DNA from 4 places in the Virgibacillus sp. DJP39 genome. Region 3 is predicted to be linked to each of the others. Evidence: riboswitches for the same ligand, from Rfam matches in the RefSeq annotation. Region 3 holds a riboswitch; each other region holds the start of a gene.

Region 1 (5,078 bases), on a different contig from region 3:
CAACGGTTCGCGGTAATTGCCCGGCTTCTACTTGTTGGAAAACAAGATTTTTAGGATTTTCAATTACATCATCAATAGTTGCACGTAGTGGATCAATATCGTCTTTAATTTTTATTAATCCAGCATCCTGTAGCATAATTAAAGTTCTTGCGAGATTAGTTGGATCGTTTGCAATTGTAATTGCACTACCATCCTCGATTGCTTCTAGTGAATCATATTTGTTTGAATAAACACCCATTGGAGCTGTTGGTACTATTTTTATTTCAGATAGATCCATGTTATGTTCTTTTTCAAAGGCTTCAAAATATATTTTATGCTGAAATAAATTGGCATCCAAGTCACCGTTGTGGAGCGCCTTGTTTGGTTGTATATAATCACTAAACTCCGTATTTTTAACCGTGTATCCTTTTTCCTCAAGTAATGGTTTCAATGCCTTTGTTACCATGTCACTATAAGGTCCGACCGTTGCGCCAAAATTGATTACCTTCTTGTCATCACCTGATCCACCAGTTGCACCCTCATTTGATCCACAAGCAGCAAGCACCAACACTATTAATAAAGTAAAAATTAATCCTAAACCTTTTTTCATTTTATAATTCCTCCCTTTTATCGTTTGTTTACTGCTTTTGCAATAAAGTCCCCTGTATATTGAATCACTTGAACTAGTACTATTAAGACTACTATCGTCGTGTACATTACTAAATCATCGTAGCGGTAATAACCATATCTTATCGCCAAATCTCCAATACCTCCGCCGCCAATTGCACCAGCCATCGCTGAATAACCGATTAAGCTAATTGTTGTAATTGTAAGGCCACTAATTATCCCTGGTTTTGCTTCAGGCAAGATAATATCCTTTATAATCATCCAAGGAGAGGCACCTACTGAAATCGCTGCTTCAATTACTCCTCTATCAATCTCCCTGGCTGAGGACTCTACTATTCTCGCAAAAAATGGAATAGCTGCAACGGATAACGGTACTGCCGCTGCAGTTGGACCAATTGTTGTCCCCAATATTTCGTTTGTAAAAGGTAACAGAAATATTAGTAGAATGATAAATGGAATGGAGCGAATAAGGTTTGTGACTATACCCGCAATACCTTTTACTACTTTATTTTCCAAAAAGAACCCTTTGTCAGTCACATATAACAGAATCCCAAGCGGAAGACCGATCACAATAGCAACAAGCAGCGCAATACCAACCATGTACAGTGTTTGAAAGAAAGCAGTATTTAACTCTGGCAAAATTTCAATCAACCGGCTAAATTCCATATTGAATCACCTCCACCTGTTTCACGCGATTCTCTAAATAAGCAATTGCTTTTTCCACTTCATCCTTACTTCCGTTCAATTCCATAATAAAGATTCCAAGTGGTGCATCCTGAATATATTCAACTTTTCCGTGTAAAATATTTCCGCTAACCTGAAAGCCCTGCAACATATCGGATACGATTGCTTCTTCAGCAAGCTTTCCTCGAAACTGAAGCTTTACTAGTGTACCCTCACACGCAGCCAGTAGCTTTTCAGGTAAAGTAAATTGTAATATAGTTTGAATAAAGTTTTTGGTTAGCTCCTCTTTTGGTTTTGAGAAAATGTCATATACGGGACCTCTCTCAACAATCCGGCCATCCTGCATAACTGCACAACGATGACAAATTTCTTTTACAACCTCCATCTCATGTGTTATTAAAACCACTGTGATGCCAAGTTCTGTATTAATTTTTTTCAATAAAGCCAAGATGGACTTGGTAGTGCTGGGGTCAAGTGATGACGTTGCCTCGTCACACAATAGCACTTTCGGATTATTCGCAAGCGCCCTGGCAATACTGACTCGCTGCTTTTGACCACCGCTTAGCTGAGCTGGGTAATGATTAACTTTGTCAGATAAACCTACTAATTCCAGTAGTTCTATTACTCTATATTTACGACTGACCTTTCCAATTCCCGCTGCTTTTAATGCAAATGACACATTTTCAAATACTGTTTTAGAAGCGACTAAATGAAATCCTTGAAAAATCATTCCGATTGATTGTCTTGCTGTTCGCAACTCTCTTGGTGACAACGTTAGTAAGTTAACACCGCCAACAAGGACAGCTCCTGAAGTTGGACGCTCCAGAATGTTCATACACCTGAGCAACGTACTTTTACCAGCACCACTGTAGCCAACAATCCCGTAAATTTCACCTTTGTTGACTTCCAATGAAACACGATCAACACCAACTACTTGTTGATTTTTTGTAAAATAAATCTTTTCTATATCCTGAAGTTCAATCATCAGCTGTCCCCTTTCTTGTCTCACTCTAAAGATTGGAACGTAAAAACCCCTCTTCCATAATGAAAGAGGGGTTGATTGTTGTATTCAATCCTTATCTCTCAGAATGGTAAACTTCATTCTGCAGGAAGTAGCACCACTCCAAAAGGAAGGTTGCTGTGACATTAACGGGCCTGATCCCTCCGTCACTCTGGATAAGATATGTAGTTGTTGTAAAAATTAATTAAGACTAATCATATAGCCGTTTGATCCGTTTGTCAATAACCTTTTTCAGAAAACTTTCAGCTCGCCTATTCTCCTGGCTGCCTCTGTCAATCTAGCTTCGTCTGCCAGCAATCCTACTCTGACGTAACCTTCCCCAGCAGCTCCAAACCCATTCCCTGGTGCTGTAACAACATGGGCTTTCTCCAATAATAAGTCAGCAAATTCCTCTGAACTATATCCTTCTGGTACTGGTAGCCATGCAAAAAACGTTCCTTTTGGAGCCTGTACCTTCCAGCCGAGCTCATTTAGTTTCTCGATGAAACAATCACGTCGACTTTCATAGATAGATACCAACTCCTCAACCGTATCCTGATTACCATTTAATGCCTCGGCTGCAGCATATTGTACACCACCGAACAAACTCACAAACAAATGATCCTGGATTAAGTTGAGACTCTCAATTACTGAGCTGTTCCCCACTGCAAACGCAACACGCCACCCAGCCATATTATAGGTTTTTGACAATGTATACATTTCTACACCAATGTCCTTCGCTCCCTTTGTCTGCAAGAAGCTCTGTGGTTTTTGACCATCAAAGCCAATTGAACCATACGCAAAATCATGAAGAACACAGATATTATTTTTTTTGGCTACAGAAACTGTTTCATCGAAAAAAGCTTTTGTTGCAGTCGCAGATGTCGGGTTGTTCGGGTAATTTAAAAACATCAATTTAGCTTCTTGAAAAACATCCTCAGAAATTTTTCTGTAGTCAGGCAAAAAATTGTTTTCCTCAAGCAGAGGCATTAATTCTGTTTTTGCATTTGCCAGTGCAATCCCAGACATGTAATCTGGATAACCTGGATCGGGCAATAATGCCAAATCACCAGGATTTAACAAACATTGACTTAGTTCTACGAGTCCAGATTTTGCACCAAATAATAGTGCTACCTCCGTTTCTGGATCTACCTCAACTCCATACTCCCTTTTGTAAAAATCCGCCATTGCTTTTTTCGCATATAAAAAGCCCTGAAAAGGAGAATATTTATGATTAATCGGATCTTGCGCTGCATCACGCAAAGCTTCTACTATATTCTCTGGTGTAGGTAAATCAGGATTCCCTTGCCCCAAATTTATTACGTCATGTCCCTCACTTTTTATTTGCTGAACCTTTTTTACAAGCTTCGCAAAAAACTGTTCAGGCAGCCGCTTTAATGTATCGGATTGCTCAAATTTATGCATTTACGTCACTTCCCCACTTTACTAATTGTAACTAATAATAGACTTGGTTGAAAAGTTTGTAAAGAAGGAAAAAGAAGCGACTAGGATCAAACAAAAATTTTGAAGAAATACTTCACCACTTGCTATATAACAATCAGTTCATTACGATTTCCGGTACTTAATATGCAAATCAATTACTGCTTCCCTTGTCGGAATCATGTTATAAAACAAGCAATTGTGATAGAATAAACTACATCTTAAACGAAAAAAGGAGATAACATGACTTACCATACACTATTTTTAGACATAGATGGCACTATTTTACGCCCCGACCATACAGTAATGGACTCAACTAAAGATGCTATTGAACAAGTTAAAAAGCAAGGCATCGATGTTTTTATAGCCACAGGACGTCCGCTTCATGAGGTTTATGGACTAGCCGAGGAATTAAAGGTGAACTCCTTTATAGGCTACAATGGCGCATTCGCTATCCACCAAAAAAATACATTAGTTAACGAGCCAATGAATTCCCAAACAACTGATTATTTTCTTGAGACCGCTCGTAAATTCCAACATGATATCGTCATTTATACAAGTGAGAAAAATTACTATACATCACTTAACTCCGATGCAACGAAAGCATTTATTGATGCATTTCATCTTAAAGAGAATGAACAACTTAGACCTGAACATCAGATAAACGATAAAATTCTCAGTATGACGCTGATCAACTTTGACGATAATGATTTAAAACATTATTCCACAGATGATGACTTGTATATGTCGCCAGTGAACGTAAATGGAATCAGTAATTGTTATGATGTCATCAGAAAACAGGTTAACAAAGGCGAAGCAATAAAAGTTATTCTGCAGAAATTTAACCAAACAAAAGATGGCGCAATAGCATTCGGTGATGGAATGAACGACAAAGAAATGCTTCAGGAAGTAGGCGAAGGTTTTGCCATGGGAAACGCACACCCCGACCTATTTCCCTACGCAAAACAACGCACAACAACCGTAACCGAATCCGGCATCTACAACGGCCTAAAACAACTAGGCCTTGTTGAATAATATGGTGCCTGGCACTTTTTCCATTTATTACCATAATTTTATCAAACGGAGGAACCTATGCTAACTTTTGAAGAAAAACTGACTGTAGTTAATAAATTTCCTGAATTAAACCGCAAGGACATATCAATGGGACGTGTGAATTTCCATTATGAAAATAGTGCTATCGACAAAAAAATAGTTGTTCATAACTTACATCCTAACGGCAATGGTTTTGTTTACGCCAAGAAAATTGGTGGCTACAAAACAGATAGAAATGGGATGATAAATGTTCGGGATTATTCAGAAAAAGAATTGTTTGAAATCATCCAGCAGG
Region 2 (4,348 bases), on a different contig from region 3:
TGGATTCATAGCAACTCCTACCCCATTTGGTGTACCCGTTAAAATAATATCACCAGGGTTGAGTGTAATTAAGCCTGAGATAAATTCTATTAAGAACGGAACATCGAAAATCATGTTGCTCGTATTAGATTCCTGACGTTTCTCGCCGTTAACAAATGAGCGAATGAACAAATTGGATGGATTGCCAGCTTCCTCAGGAGTCACAACCCATGGGCCAACCGGAGTACTATTGTCTAACGTCTTACCCTGAAGCCATTGCGGCGTTCTTTTTTGCAGGTCACGTGCAGAGATATCATTTGCAATTGTGTACCCTGCTACATACTTTAGCGCATTATCCTTACTTATATGTGATGCCTTTTCACCAATGACTACCGCTAGTTCCACTTCATAATCAAGTTTTTCTGTAAAAGACGATTTTTGTATAGTATCTTCTGGACCAATTAAAGCATTACTGAACTTTGCGAAAAGGACTGGGAATTCAGGAATATCACTTTCCATCTCCAAAGCATGTTCTGCGTAGTTTTTTCCAACACATATAATCTTTGAAGGAGATGCAATCGGGTTCCCTAAACTGACTTCATCCTGATTAAATGTCATCTTTTCACCTGATTGACCCACACTGTAATCAAAAGCTTCCTCTGCCCTCTTCAATGCACTTTCACCCATTGAGAAGAATAAAGAAGGATCAGCCGGGAGCAGATTATCAATCAACTGGGCAGACTCCTTGTCTCCTTTGGAAATTAATAATGCACAATAACTTTCCTGCAAATCAACGACTTTATTCGTTACCATACAACCAATTCTAAAAGTTCCATGTTCTTCACTTTTATGTTTATAGCTAACTAGCTTCATTAAAACCTCTCCTCGTGTGTTAAAAACGTTTTATTTGCTTGCGTCACTGTATTCGATTGAGGGATTAGATATATAAGTGCCATCACCTGAGCCATCTAAAATATCAAGCAACTTCTTTTCCCCTCTCCCATCACCGATAAAGATGGGCACGCCCAACGACATAGCAGTTTTTGCTGCAAGAAGCTTTGACTTCATTCCACCAGTTCCAAATTTAGAACCTGAACTATCTGCTGCTTCCATCATTTCATCGTCAATGTTTTCAATATAATCCAATCTTTTTGCTAATGGGTTTGTTTTTGGATTTTCATCATACAGTCCATTAATATCCGTCAAGATAATTAATTGATCAGCATTAACAAACCCACTAACAAGCGCGGATAACATATCATTATCACCAAAAGTTAACTCATTAATAGCAACAGTATCATTTTCATTTATTATCGGTAAAATCCCGTGGTCTAAAAGCTCTGTTATAGTAGAAAGTGCATTTCTGAATCGTTCGGGGTCTGAAAAGTCATCCCGTGTTAATAACAACTGTGCAGGAACAATCTCTAAATCCCTGAATTTTTCTATATAGGATTGAATTAATAAACCTTGGCCAACTGCTGCCGCTGCCTGTTTCCTTTTGATAGTACTCGGTATAGAAGAATAACCTAATCTTATAAATCCAGCTGCTACTGCACCTGAAGAGACCAAAATTACTTCATGGTTTGCTTTACGAAGTTCCACAAGCGCTTGAATATGATCATCTAACCTTGCGTGGTCAATCTCACCCTTTACGTTTGTTAAAGAGCTGCTGCCAATTTTAACAACTATGCGCTTTTTCTTCACAGTTACACTTCCTCAGGAAAAATTTATTTAAAGCTGACAGGCAGTTAATCTGTGATGGTTTGATAGCTAGTATATGTCAGTGTCGTTTTGTTTAACTATAAATAATTTTCAATTTTCTACTTGACTTTAAATAGTATCACATATATGCTACTAATTAAATACAAATTAAATATGTAATTTTCTTATCCAGAGAGGTGGAGGGACTGGCCCTTTGATACCTCGGCAACAGACTACTTTTGTACTGTGCCAATTCCAGAAGCGCAAGGCTTGAAGATAAGAAGAGTAACTAGCCACGGTGCCTAAGCCTCTTCTTATTTATAGAAGTGGCTTTTTTATTTTTGGTGATACAAAAGTAAAAGAAATAAAAGGAGGAAAAAGAATGAAGCGTAGTTTGGAAGATCGACTGAAAGATGGAACTGTCATTGCAGGTGAAGGTTACTTATTTGAATTAGAACGCAGGGGATATTTACAGGCGGGATCATTTGTACCCGAGGTTGCACTGGATAATCCTGATGCCCTGAAAGAAACGTATAGAGATTATATGAAAGCTGGATCTGATGTTGTGCTAGCCTTTACATATAATGCGCATAGAGAGAAAATGCGTATCATTGGTAAGGAGGATTTACTAGAACCACTTAACAGAAATGCTATCCGCTTAGCTAAAGAAGTTGCCAAAGAGCACCCTGTAGAAGAAGCGTTAGTGGCAGGCAATATATCAAATACAAACATCTTTGATCCTGAAGATCCCGAATCACATACCAAAGTAAGAGAAATTTTTGCAGAGATGGTTAAGTGGTCAAAAGAAGAAGCAGTAGATTATATCAATGGGGAAACATTTTATTACCACGAAGAAGCGGTCATTGCATTAGAGGAAATACTAAAGCACGATCTTCCAGCGGTTATTACGCTAGGATTGATGGGAGAAAATATTTTAAGAGATGGATTCAGTGTTGAAGAATCCTGCAAAATACTTTCAGAAAAGGGTGCTTTGGTAGTCGGAATGAACTGTTTCCGTGGACCTGATACAATGCAGCCATATATTGCAAAAATTAGAGATAATGTGGATGGTTATGTTGGAGCTCTACCGATTCCTTATCGCACGACGGAGGAAAATCCAACATTCTTTAACTTACCTGATGGAGGATGCAGTTGTCATTTACCTACAGAAACAACTTTCCCGACTGCTCTTGACCCACTTTATCATAATCGTTATGAATTGGCAGAATGGGCAAAAGAAGCAAAGGATATAGGCGTGAATTACATCGGATTATGCTGTGGGGCATCACCAGCAATGTTACGCGCAGTAGCAGAAGCTGTCGGTGTTGAGGCAGTTAATTCAAAGTATTCCCCTGACATGAAGAAACATTTCTTATTTGGAAAAGACGAAACCCTAAAAGAGAACAATTTGAGCTATCGATTAAAAGCCTAACTCCGATTAAATCATAGCATTATTTAACATCAAAATCATAAATGGAAGTAGGAATATACAACGTCAATTACTTTAACTAAAGCACCATTCAGAGCGGATCATGTTGGAAGCCTATTGCGTCCAGAAAACCTGCACAAAGCAAGAAAAGAATTTAAAGAAGGAACGATCACAGCTGAACAATTACGTGAAGTTGAAACAAAAGAAATTAAGCGGGTAGTTGATAAACAAATTGAGCTTGGTTTCGAATTAGTTACAGACGGTGAATTCAGACGTACATGGTTCCACTTAGACTTTCTTGAGCATTTAAACGGCTTTGAAGGATTTGTACCAGACCAGGGATACTTGTTCGAAGGAGTGGAAACAGAGAAATACAATGTACGAAACACTGGAAAGGTTTCTTTTAACCCAGACCACCCACATATAAAAGACTTTGTTGAATTAAACGAAATCGTTAACGGCCGCGCAGTTGTGAAACAAACAATACCTAGCCCAAATCAGTTATTTAATGTTGGTATTCAAAATGAAGCTGTTTACTCAGACATTGAAGAATATGCAAATGACATTATAAAAGCTTATCAGGATGCAATACAGGCATTTTACAAAGCAGGAGTACGTTATTTACAATTAGACGATGTTTACATTGCAGGGCTTTCCGCACCCGATATTCCGTTTAGTGACGGAAAATATTCAAGAGAACAACTAATTGATTTAGCATTACGTGTTGTTAATGGTGCTTTGGAAAATAAACCAGAAGATCTAGTCGTGACAACTCATTTATGTCGTGGAAACTATCAATCTACCTGGGCATTTGAAGGAAGTTATGCACTTATCGCACCAACCCTGTTAGCAAAGGAAAATGTTGAAGGTTTCTTCCTGGAATATGACGATGACCGTTCAGGAGATTTTAAACCACTAGATCATATTCCAAATGGCGGTGCACAAGTAGTTCTAGGTGTCGTAACCTCCAAAACTGGTGAATTAGAAGACAAAGAAGCAATCAAAGCACGCATTAAAGAAGCTTCACAATATGTTCCACTTGAACAGTTATGCCTAAGTCCACAATGTGGATTCGCATCAACCCACCATGGCAATAAGTTAACTGAAGAACAGCAATGGGCGAAGTTGAAACTTGTTGTTGATATAGCGAAGGAATTTTGGGGTTAAAAAAAATAAGAGTAAAGTTTAGGCACCATGAAACGGGATGCAATTAACAAAGGTGAGTTGCATCCCGTATAT
Region 3 (5,078 bases):
TACTAATAAGGCTGTTTTCAAAAAGATAGTTGTTTTGACACAAAATGTATAAACTACGACGTAATTTATCGCTAGATTGATTTCCGCTACGGGCAGTCGCTTTCCGCGGGCACGGCTTCAGACTCCTCGCGGGAAACCACCGCTGCGGGGTCTTCAGACACGTGCTGTTCCCGCAGGAGTCGACTGCCCTCCGCTCCAATCAGTAAGATTAGATGAATGACCGCTTGTTAAGTACTACGACAGCGAAGGAAATACACGAAGCCTCCCGCGGAAAGCGTAGTGTATTTCCGCAGCGGTACATTACGTCGCAGTATGTATCAACTGCAAAGCTTAAAGTGCAACAAACTTACGAAAAGAGCCTATAATTAAAACAATTCTTTCGACCATCAAGTACAATTTTGCTATAATAAATAGGCAGTAATTGAAATGTTTGGGGGAATGCTTGTGGCTTTAACATTTTATTGGTATCCTAATTGTGGCACTTGCAAGAAAGCGAAGAAATGGCTAGATGATCACAATATCGATTATACTAGTGTACATATTGTTGACCATACACCTTCAGAACAGGATATTTTAGATTTGATGAACAAAAGTGACCTTCCTGCTAAGAAGTTTTTCAACACTAGTGGGAAAAGTTATCGGGAAAAAAATATCAAGGATGAAATCAGCGGTGCATCTGACGAGGAAATGGCCAAAATTTTAGCTTCTGATGGTATGTTAATAAAACGACCAATTACCACAGATGGCAAAAAGGTTACAATTGGATTTAAAGAAGACATCTTTAATCATACATGGCATTAGGAACCAGAACTTATTATCGGAGGGATTTTAATGAGCTTACCAAAAGACTTATTGTATTCAGAGGAACATGAATGGGTAAAAAAAGAAGATGGAAAGGTGCGAATTGGAATTACAGATTTTGCACAATCAGAACTAGGTGATATCGTATTTGTAGAACTCCCAGAAGTTGGGGACGACATAGAAGCTGATGAACCTTTTGGTAGTGTTGAATCAGTTAAAACCGTTTCTGAACTATACGCTCCTGTAAGTGGAAAAGTTGTTGAAATCAACGAAGATTTAGAAGATAGCCCAGAGTTCGTTAATGAGTCTCCATATGAAAAAGCATGGATGGTAGTAGTAGAACTATCAAATGAATCAGAATTAAATGAATTGCTAACTGCTGAAAAATACGAAGCAGTAATTGAAGAAGATTAATATAATTAAACAATAATTATTAAAGGCTGACTGGCTCCTTGCTTAAAAAGGTGTATAGTCAGCCTTATTATCATCATATTAATATAGTATGAAAGTTTTGGCTTGATTTCATGAGGAGTGATATGTCATGATAACACCTGAATCTGAAAAAGTAATTATTGTTGAAGGATTAACTGATAAGAAGCAGATTGAAAAGATAATCAGCGAACCAATTACGATTATCTGTACAAACGGGACTCTTGGGGTAGCGAAATTTGATGAGATGTTAGACACATATGATTTATATAACAAAGAAGTTTTTATTCTTGCAGATGAAGATGCTGCTGGTATAAAGCTTCGTAAGCAATTATCTCGTGAACTCCCGCATGCTGAGCATATTCATGTGAGCAGTGAGTATCGTGAAGTAGCCACAACTCCAAGATCGATTCTTGCGATAGGATTAATAAACAAAAGAATTGATGTTAATCCTATCTATTTAACTATGTGATTAGGTGATAGTAATGCAACCAATAACAGATAAAGTGTTACAGCAAGATCATTTTTTGTTGTATATTTATACCCCTTTTTGTGGTACGTGTCACTTAGCTAAAACAATGCTAAACAAAATTGAATCAGTCCATAAAGAGGATATTTTTTTCGAAATGAATGCATCCGTACATCCTGAATTCATGCAGGAAGTGCAGGTTGAAAGTGTTCCATGTCTATTGGTAGTTGACCAAAGTCAGGTTAAAGAAAAGATATATGCATTTCGATCAATAGCTAATATATATAGCTATTTAGTAAAATATGAGCCACAGCTTTTCGCGACCTGATTTTTTATGTTGACAGACCTTTAAACAGGTGGTAGGATATGATTTATACTTTTTACACTAAATGAATAATTTTACTCTCTTATCTAGAGCGGTGGAGGGGCTGGCCCTAAGAAACCGCGGCAACCTTCAAACAATTTATTGTTTGAAAGGTGCTAACTCCTGCAAAGCAGCTGCTTTGACAGATGGGGGGACGTAAAGACTTATTTTTAACGTCTTTCTGTTCTCTTACAGAAGGGCGTTTTTTGGGTTTTGGTAATGAAAGTATAAAACTTTCATTCTGCAAAAATGTAACTAAGGCTTGGCGATAAGCCAAGTTTTCTAAAAATAATATGTTTGACATAAGGAGGTTTGACATGATTTCAATTGAAGGTTTACGTAAACAATTTGTAGCAAATAAATCAACAATTCGTGCAGTCGATGATCTGTCGTTGACAATAAAAGAGGGTGAAATATTTGGTGTTATTGGCTACAGTGGTGCCGGTAAGAGTACGTTTGTACGCCTGTTAAACCGTCTTGAAGAACCTTCGAGTGGTCGGATAGTAATTGATGAACAAGAGATTACTGCACTTAACACCAAACAGCTGCGTATTGCCAGGCAAGAGATTGGAATGATCTTTCAGCACTTTAATCTTTTATGGTCTAGGACCGTAAGAGATAACATCGCTTTTCCACTTGAAATAGCTGGGGTATCAAGGTCTGAACGCGAACGACGCGTCACTGAGTTAATTGGTTTAGTAGGACTGGCTGGTCGAGAGGATGCATATCCATCACAGTTGAGTGGTGGTCAGAAGCAACGAGTCGGTATTGCAAGAGCATTGGCCAACAATCCTAAAGTTTTACTTTGTGATGAGGCAACCTCTGCACTGGATCCAGAAACAACGAATTCTATTCTGGATTTATTGGTGGATATTAATGAAAAGCTTGGCTTAACAATTATCTTAATAACTCATGAGATGCATGTTATCCGAAAAATATGTAATCAGGTTGCTGTTATGGAAAACGGTAAGATAGTCGAGCAAGGAGATGTTCTCGATATCTTCTTAAGACCACAACAACAGGTTACAAAGAAATTTGTTCAGCAGGTGATGGGTACTGATGATGAAAATGAAGGTATCAATCAGCTTATTGAAAGCTACGACCAGGGGAGAATTGTACGTCTTCATTTTATTGGTGAAACAACAAATCAGGCTTTAATAAGTCATCTTGCAAAAACGTACAACATTGATATTACAATATTGCAAGGTAAAATAACCCAGACACAGCGAGGCGCATACGGAACGCTATTTGTCCGAATGGATGGGGAAGATGCTGAGCTAGATAAAGCAATAAGTTTTGTGAATGATGGCACCTCTGTGGAAGTTGAGGTGATTCGAGATGCTCACTAAGTTATTTCCAAATTTAGATGTACAGGATTTTTGGCTGGCTACTTACGAAACATTTTATATGACTATTCTTTCCTTGATTGGAACATTTATCATAGGAATTATTCTTGGCCTGCTACTATATCTGACTGCAAAAGATGGAATATGGCAAAATAAGTCGGTTAATCTTTTGGTAGCGGCTATTGTAAATGTTTTTCGTGCTATTCCATTCATAATTTTGATCCTACTATTATTCCCGTTTACCGAGTTTTTAATTGGTACCATACGAGGTCCAAACGCGGCACTGCCAGCTTTAATAATTGGATCAGCACCATTTTATGGTAGGTTGGTTGAAATAGCGTTAAAGGAAGTTGACAAGGGTGTAGTCGAGGCAGCAAAGGCTATGGGAGCGAAAACCCGTACAATTATTTTTCGTGTATTGTTACCTGAGTCAATGCCAGCACTTGTGTCGGGCCTGACGGTTACAGCAATAGCATTAATTGGTTATACCGCAATGGCTGGAGTCATTGGTGCAGGAGGACTTGGAAACTATGCGTATTTCTACGGGTTCCAACGTCATGATTTTGATGTCGTACTGGTCTGTACCATTTTGATTGTAATTATTGTGTTTATATTTCAGTTCATTGGAGACTTTATATCCAACAAATTAGATAAAAGATAAGGAGCGAGAATAATGAAAAAGATTTTAGCATTAGTTTCAATTTTATTAGTATTAGCATTAGCAGCTTGTGGAGGTAGCAAAGAAGAAAGCAGTCAAGAAACTACCAATAGTTCCGAGAAAAAAAGTAATGAAGTTATCAAAGTTGGAGCATCCAGTGTGCCACACGCGCAAATTTTAGAACAAGTTAAACCAATTCTCGAAGAAAAAGGAATTACATTGAAAATTGAAGAGTACCAGGATTATGTACTACCTAACCAAGATTTAGCAAGTGGTGATTTGGATGCGAACTATTTCCAGCACATTCCTTATTTAAATAACCAAAAAGAAGAGCTGGGATATGACTTTACTTCAATTGGTGGCATTCATATCGAACCAATTGGAATTTACTCTCAAAACATCGATAGTGTTGAAAAAATTCCAGAGGGAACTGAGGTAATTATGAGTCGCTCAGTTGCTGATCATGGACGAATACTTTCTCTGTTAGAAAGTAAAGGATTAATTGAGTTGGCAGAAGGTGTTAACAAGATCGAAGCGACTGTTGACGACATTGTTAAAAACCCAAAAAACTTGGAATTCTCTGCAGATATTGATGCAGCGTTTTTACCTGATATGTATAAGTCTGAAGAGGACGCATTAGTTGCAATCAACACAAATTATGCAATTCAAGCTGAGCTTAATCCTATGGAAGATTCTTTAATCTTAGAAGGCGATGAATCTCCATATGTGAATGTAATTGCTGTTCAAACAGAAGACAAAGAGAACAAGGCATTAAACACGTTAGTCGATGTGTTACATTCTAAAGAAATCCAAGATTACATCGTTAATGAATTTGATGGAGCAGTTGTCCCAGTAGACGGAAAGAAATAACTTTTCTGAATTTGTAAGTAAATTTGTAGTAATAATAAGTAAATGAAAGAAAATGGCTTTAGTAGTAAGAATAAAGTTGTTATCTTTATATTCTGACGAATTATTCAATTCAATCGGTCATCCTAGGTTTATTTGCCTTTT
Region 4 (5,078 bases), on a different contig from region 3:
ACTGTTACAATTGCTTCAGTTCTTTCACTAATATAGAACGTTTCGTTTATAAGTTGTATTTCCCACGGTTCATTTAAATTTTTTGCAATAACGCTGAATTCCGCATTACTGTTGGGTGGAGTTTGTTTATCAACTGTTTCTTCTGAACAACCAACTAGTAAAAAAAGTAAACAGAATGCTGCAAAGAAAGTTTTCAACATTATCTCTCCCAACTTAGTTTTGTTTGCTATAGTTTAACGTTGTTTTGTATAAGCTTCAAATCCCATAAAATAACGTTCCTGGTGTCCGCTTTTTTGCTTGGATATATCTTCACTGAACAATGATTTTATCCGCTACTTTGTTATCAATTTGATTATTAGGTCCAACATCTACAACCCAAATTTTTACTTTTTGGCCTGACTTCAACTCTGAAAAAATTGCAACCTCTCCACTGATTTCAGTTTTGTTATCCACCAAAATATCATAAGTTGGATAGCTTGCTTCTGGGTCTACTTCACTATTTGCTACAAGGATACTTTCTTCTTTCATTTCAATAATTTCCCCTTGAAAGTTTGCTTCATTGTCGTTAACACAACTCATAACGAACAGAAGAATTACCATAGACGCAAGTGCTAATATTTTTCTCATGATAACCCTATCCTTTCTTGGTATATCTGACGAACAAAATCACTAAAAAGTCTCTGACTCTTATTCACTAATGCTTTTTACATACAAGCTCTGATTTATTCATATACCTTATAGAAAAATAAAACTGTTTAGCTGGATTAAGTAATAACCTTCCAGTTTGGCTTATGAAATCTTTATTCCGTTGGCCTCATGTAGAAGGAATTATTGATAATAATCTATGGATTTCACTATTTCTTTTTATCATATAAATCAAAAGTTAAGGCAATAGTGGACAAAATCACCCCAAGGATTAATGATGTGGTTCCGTATACTGCAGATGCCACCCATCCTTTTCCAAACCAGACATATAACCAAGCACAAATGCTAAATAAGATAAAAACCGAACAAATAACATATTTAAGTTTCTTCTTTTTTGGCAGGAATAGATGTATTGAATAAAAAGCTACAGAGCTGAAAAAAACAATCATAACCAACAAAAATATATCCAAATTTCATTACCCCTTAAATATAGTACATTAACTTAATACAGTTATCCCTACGAGAATTGCGGTTAAAAAGTAAGGGGCTGAAAAAATGGTAAACACAGCAATGAAAGCCTTCTCAAAATTAGATTCTGTACTAAATTTATATTTATTTTACCATAAATCCAATAATTCATAGATAACTCTGAAAAAATGAATTATTATTTTTTGTATCCATGGTTGAGTAGATAACACATCTTACTCGGAGTGATAGTGTATATCCCGAAGTTAGGCTAGGACAAGGTCTATAGATTTTTATAACCTACAACAATTTTTTATAAATTAATGGTTGACGGAAGTAACTATTGGATATATAATTATCGTTAAATTCAAATAACTCTTATCAAGAGCGGCGGAGGGAATAGGCCCTGTGAAGCCCAGCAACCATCTGGCTATACTTTAGCTGTGAAAGGTGCTAAATCCTACAGGTCAATAATGATCTGGAAGATAAGGGGAGGACCGGTTACAAACGCCCTCTTCTTAGGAAGGTGGTTTTTTATTTTCCCTCCTTTTTATACTCCCAGACCATTAATAGCCTACCACTAAAGGAGGAATTATTAATGTCAAATTTCAATCTTCACAACCCGGAAACAGTACTGCTTCACGGAGGTCAGCAACCTGACCCAACAACAGGTTCACGAGCTGTCCCTATCTATCAAACAACTTCCTATTTATTTCGCGATACAGAACATGCACAAAACTTATTTGGTCTTGCAGAACCCGGAAATATCTATACTCGCATTGGAAATCCTACAGTAGATGTTTTTGAGCAACGAATAGCTTTGCTTGAAGATGGTGTTGCTGCTGTCGCAACATCTTCTGGTATGGCCGCAATTACACTTGCAATTTTAAACGTGGCTGGTGCAGGTGATGAGATTGTTGCAGATAGTAATTTATATGGCGGGACATACAGTCTGTTTGCGAATACGTTACCACGCTATGGAATAGATGTTAAATTCGTTAATGCTACCGATCCAGAAGAAATCCGTGCAGCACTGACTGATAAAACAAAAGCTGTTTTTGGAGAGATTATTACGAACCCAAGTCTTAATGTTTTCGATGTTGAAACCGTCGCAGCAATCGCCCATGAGCATGGCATCCCATTAATTATTGATAATACATTTGCAACTCCATATGTTACAAAACCACTCACTTTCGGTGCTGACATCGTGGTACATTCTGCAACCAAATGGATTGGTGGTCATGGTACAACGATTGGCGGTGTTGTTGTTGATGGGGGCCGTTTTAATTTTGATAATGAAAAGTTCCCTGGATTTACTGAACCCGATGAAAGCTATAATGGACTCCGTTATATTGACGTAGGCCCGGCAGCATTCGCAATTAAATTACGGGTTCAACTTCTCCGTGATATTGGCGCGGCCTTAAGTCCACACAGTGCATTTTTACTTTTACAAGGCTTAGAAACATTACATTTACGTATTGAACGTCACAATAAGAATACAAAGGAAGTCGCTGCATACCTAGAGAAACATCCAGCAGTCGAGTGGGTGAATTATCCTGGACTTAAAGACCATCCATCTCACAGTTTGGCAAAAAAATATTTTAACAATGGATTTGGATCCGTAATAACCTTTGGGGTTAAAGGTGGTCTTGAGGCAGGCAAAAAGCTGATTGACAGTGTGACACTCTGGTCGCATGTTGCGAATGTTGGCGACGCAAAATCGCTTATTATTCATCCAGCTTCAACAACCCATCAACAGCTAAGTGAAGAGGGTTTAAAACAAAGCGGTGTTACAGAGGAACTGGTTCGTTTATCTATCGGAATTGAATCCACTGAAGACATTTTAGCAGATTTGGATCAAGCCATAGCTAAAGCAACAAATTCAGCTGAAACAATCAGTTCCTCTACAGACGACGCCATTAAATGGTTAGTAGGCTCTCCTTTTAAACGGGACAATGGGGCAGTAAGCAAAAAAGTAATAGCAGTATTTGGCCTTGATGATTCGTCAAGTAGTCACTACAGTAGTGCTGAACAACTTAAAAATCTCGGTTTCCATCTTGTAGCGATTAGCGAATCAGAAGAAAAAATCCTTGGTCAGGAATCCTATAAACAGCTTGACGAAGTCCCTTATGGCGTTGATGCAGTATGGTTAAACGGTAAGGTTTTGCCAACAACAATTGAACAGCTCATCAACAAACAGGGTAGAATTCTGTGGGTTGAAAATCCATTAGCCGATGATCATCTTACAGACCAAGCTGGTGCAGCTGGAATTACTCTCGTTTCAAACAAAAATCCTTATCAGGAAGCTATCCGTGTACGAGGGAACAATCCTGCCAATACACCTGTTGAAGTGTAAATGAACCAAAAAAACAGTGAGAGCTTAAATTAATTAGCTCTCACTGTTTTTATTTATCCTATAGAAGTTGATTTCTTTGAAGCTCTTTCACGTTCACTTTTGTTCAGGATTTTTTTACGTAAACGAATTGATTCAGGTGTTACTTCACAATATTCATCGTCATTAAGGTACTCAATTGCTTCCTCTAACGACATTGTTCTTGTTTTTCGAATCGTAGACGTTTGGTCTTTATTTGCTGAACGAACGTTTGTCAAATGCTTTTCTTTTGTTATATTAACTGTTAAGTCATTGTCACGATTATGCTCGCCAACAATCATACCAGCATATAGTTCTGTACCTGGTTCAACAAAGATTACACCACGGTCTTCCAATTGCATGATACCGTATGTGGATGCTTTTCCAGTGTCAAGTCCAACTAGAACACCTTTCGTTCTACCACCAACTTGACCTTTGATGATTGGTTCATACTTATCAAACGTATGGTTTAGAATTCCATAACCACGTGTTTGAGACATGAATTCGGTAGCATAACCAATTAATCCGCGTGAAGGAACTTTAAATTCAATACGAACCTGACCATTACCATGGTTTATCATATCAACCATTTCACCTTTACGTGCACCAAGTGATTCCATTACACCACCAGTGTATTCCTCAGGAACATCAACCTGTACACGCTCTACTGGTTCACATTTTTGACCATCAATTTCTCTGATGATTACCTGTGGCTTAGAAAGCTGTAACTCATAGCCTTCACGACGCATATTTTCAATTAAAATAGATAGGTGCAGTTCTCCACGACCTGAAACAACCCATGCGTCTGGTGATTCTGTTGGATCAACACGCAGACTAACATCTGTTTCAAGTTGCTTTAATAAACGCTCTTCTATTCTTCTTGATGTTAAATACTTACCTTCTTTTCCTGCAAATGGGCTGTTGTTTACAAGGAAAGTCATTTGTAAAGTTGGCTCATCAATGCGAAGGAATGGTAGAGCTTCCGGATGATCCGGTGGGCAAATTGTTTCCCCAACGTTTAGATCCTCAAGCCCTGCAACTGCAACAATATCTCCTGCCTTTGCTTCTTCAATTTCGATACGCTTCAGGCCAATGAAACCGAATAATTTAGAAATACGGGATGCTTTCTGTGTCCCATCTTCCTTCATTAAAACAACTTGCTGTCCTACCTTCATTGTTCCACGGAATACACGGCCTACACCGATTCTTCCAACGTAATCATTGTAATCAAGTAACGCTACCTGGAATTGCAAAGGGTCTACTGACGTATCAGCTGGTGCTGGAATATTTTCTAAAATCGTCTTGAAAACAGGGTCCATTGTTTCTTCTTGTTTATCAGGTTGATCACTTGATGTACCATTTAACGCGGATGCATAAACAACAGGGAATTCCAACTGCTCATCATCAGCTCCAAGTTCGATGAATAAGTCAAGCACTTCATCAATTACTTCACTTGGACGCGCTCCTGGACGGTCAATTTTATTTAACACTACTACTGGAGTAAGTTTTTGTTCTAATGCTTTCTTTAAAACAAATCGTGTTTGTGGCATACACCCTTCATATGCATCAACGACTAACAAAACACCGTCAACCATTT

What was found. A riboswitch is a leader RNA that binds a small molecule or an ion and turns the genes downstream of it on or off. The one in region 3 is predicted to bind S-adenosylmethionine.
Region 1: it holds a riboswitch for S-adenosylmethionine, as region 3 does, so the genes downstream of both, ACOI1D_RS03205 (methionine ABC transporter ATP-binding protein) here and ACOI1D_RS02155 (methionine ABC transporter ATP-binding protein) in region 3, are expected to answer to the same signal.
Region 2: it holds a riboswitch for S-adenosylmethionine, as region 3 does, so the genes downstream of both, ACOI1D_RS12945 (homocysteine S-methyltransferase family protein) here and ACOI1D_RS02155 (methionine ABC transporter ATP-binding protein) in region 3, are expected to answer to the same signal.
Region 4: it holds a riboswitch for S-adenosylmethionine, as region 3 does, so the genes downstream of both, ACOI1D_RS19560 (aminotransferase class I/II-fold pyridoxal phosphate-dependent enzyme) here and ACOI1D_RS02155 (methionine ABC transporter ATP-binding protein) in region 3, are expected to answer to the same signal.

What each region holds. Positions count from the first base shown of each region.
Region 1 is NZ_JBMERP010000005.1:5,806-10,883, forward strand. It holds gene ACOI1D_RS03195 (MetQ/NlpA family ABC transporter substrate-binding protein) at 1-589, opposite strand, end outside; gene ACOI1D_RS03200 (methionine ABC transporter permease) at 607-1,272, opposite strand; gene ACOI1D_RS03205 (methionine ABC transporter ATP-binding protein) at 1,262-2,275, opposite strand; SAM riboswitch class I at 2,364-2,473, opposite strand; gene ACOI1D_RS03210 (pyridoxal phosphate-dependent aminotransferase) at 2,543-3,715, opposite strand; gene ACOI1D_RS03215 (HAD family hydrolase) at 3,974-4,765, shown strand; gene ACOI1D_RS03220 (hypothetical protein) at 4,823-5,078, shown strand, end outside.
Region 2 is NZ_JBMERP010000038.1:22,857-27,204, forward strand. It holds gene ACOI1D_RS12935 (fumarylacetoacetate hydrolase family protein) at 1-852, opposite strand, end outside; partial or broken gene proB (glutamate 5-kinase) at 907-1,683, opposite strand; SAM riboswitch class I at 1,863-1,963, shown strand; gene ACOI1D_RS12945 (homocysteine S-methyltransferase family protein) at 2,063-3,112, shown strand; gene ACOI1D_RS12950 (5-methyltetrahydropteroyltriglutamate--homocysteine S-methyltransferase) at 3,179-4,276, shown strand.
Region 3 is NZ_JBMERP010000003.1:61,924-67,001, forward strand. It holds gene ACOI1D_RS02135 (arsenate reductase family protein) at 445-801, shown strand; gene gcvH (glycine cleavage system protein GcvH) at 832-1,215, shown strand; gene ACOI1D_RS02145 (toprim domain-containing protein) at 1,343-1,702, shown strand; gene ACOI1D_RS02150 (thioredoxin family protein) at 1,716-2,027, shown strand; SAM riboswitch class I at 2,104-2,216, shown strand; gene ACOI1D_RS02155 (methionine ABC transporter ATP-binding protein) at 2,381-3,412, shown strand; gene ACOI1D_RS02160 (methionine ABC transporter permease) at 3,402-4,070, shown strand; gene ACOI1D_RS02165 (MetQ/NlpA family ABC transporter substrate-binding protein) at 4,083-4,937, shown strand.
Region 4 is NZ_JBMERP010000103.1:4,093-9,170, reverse strand. It holds partial or broken gene ACOI1D_RS19575 (PQQ-dependent sugar dehydrogenase) at 1-200, opposite strand, end outside; gene ACOI1D_RS19570 (hypothetical protein) at 310-627, opposite strand; gene ACOI1D_RS19565 (hypothetical protein) at 855-1,115, opposite strand; SAM riboswitch class I at 1,486-1,602, shown strand; gene ACOI1D_RS19560 (aminotransferase class I/II-fold pyridoxal phosphate-dependent enzyme) at 1,709-3,466, shown strand; gene typA (translational GTPase TypA) at 3,520-5,078, opposite strand, start outside.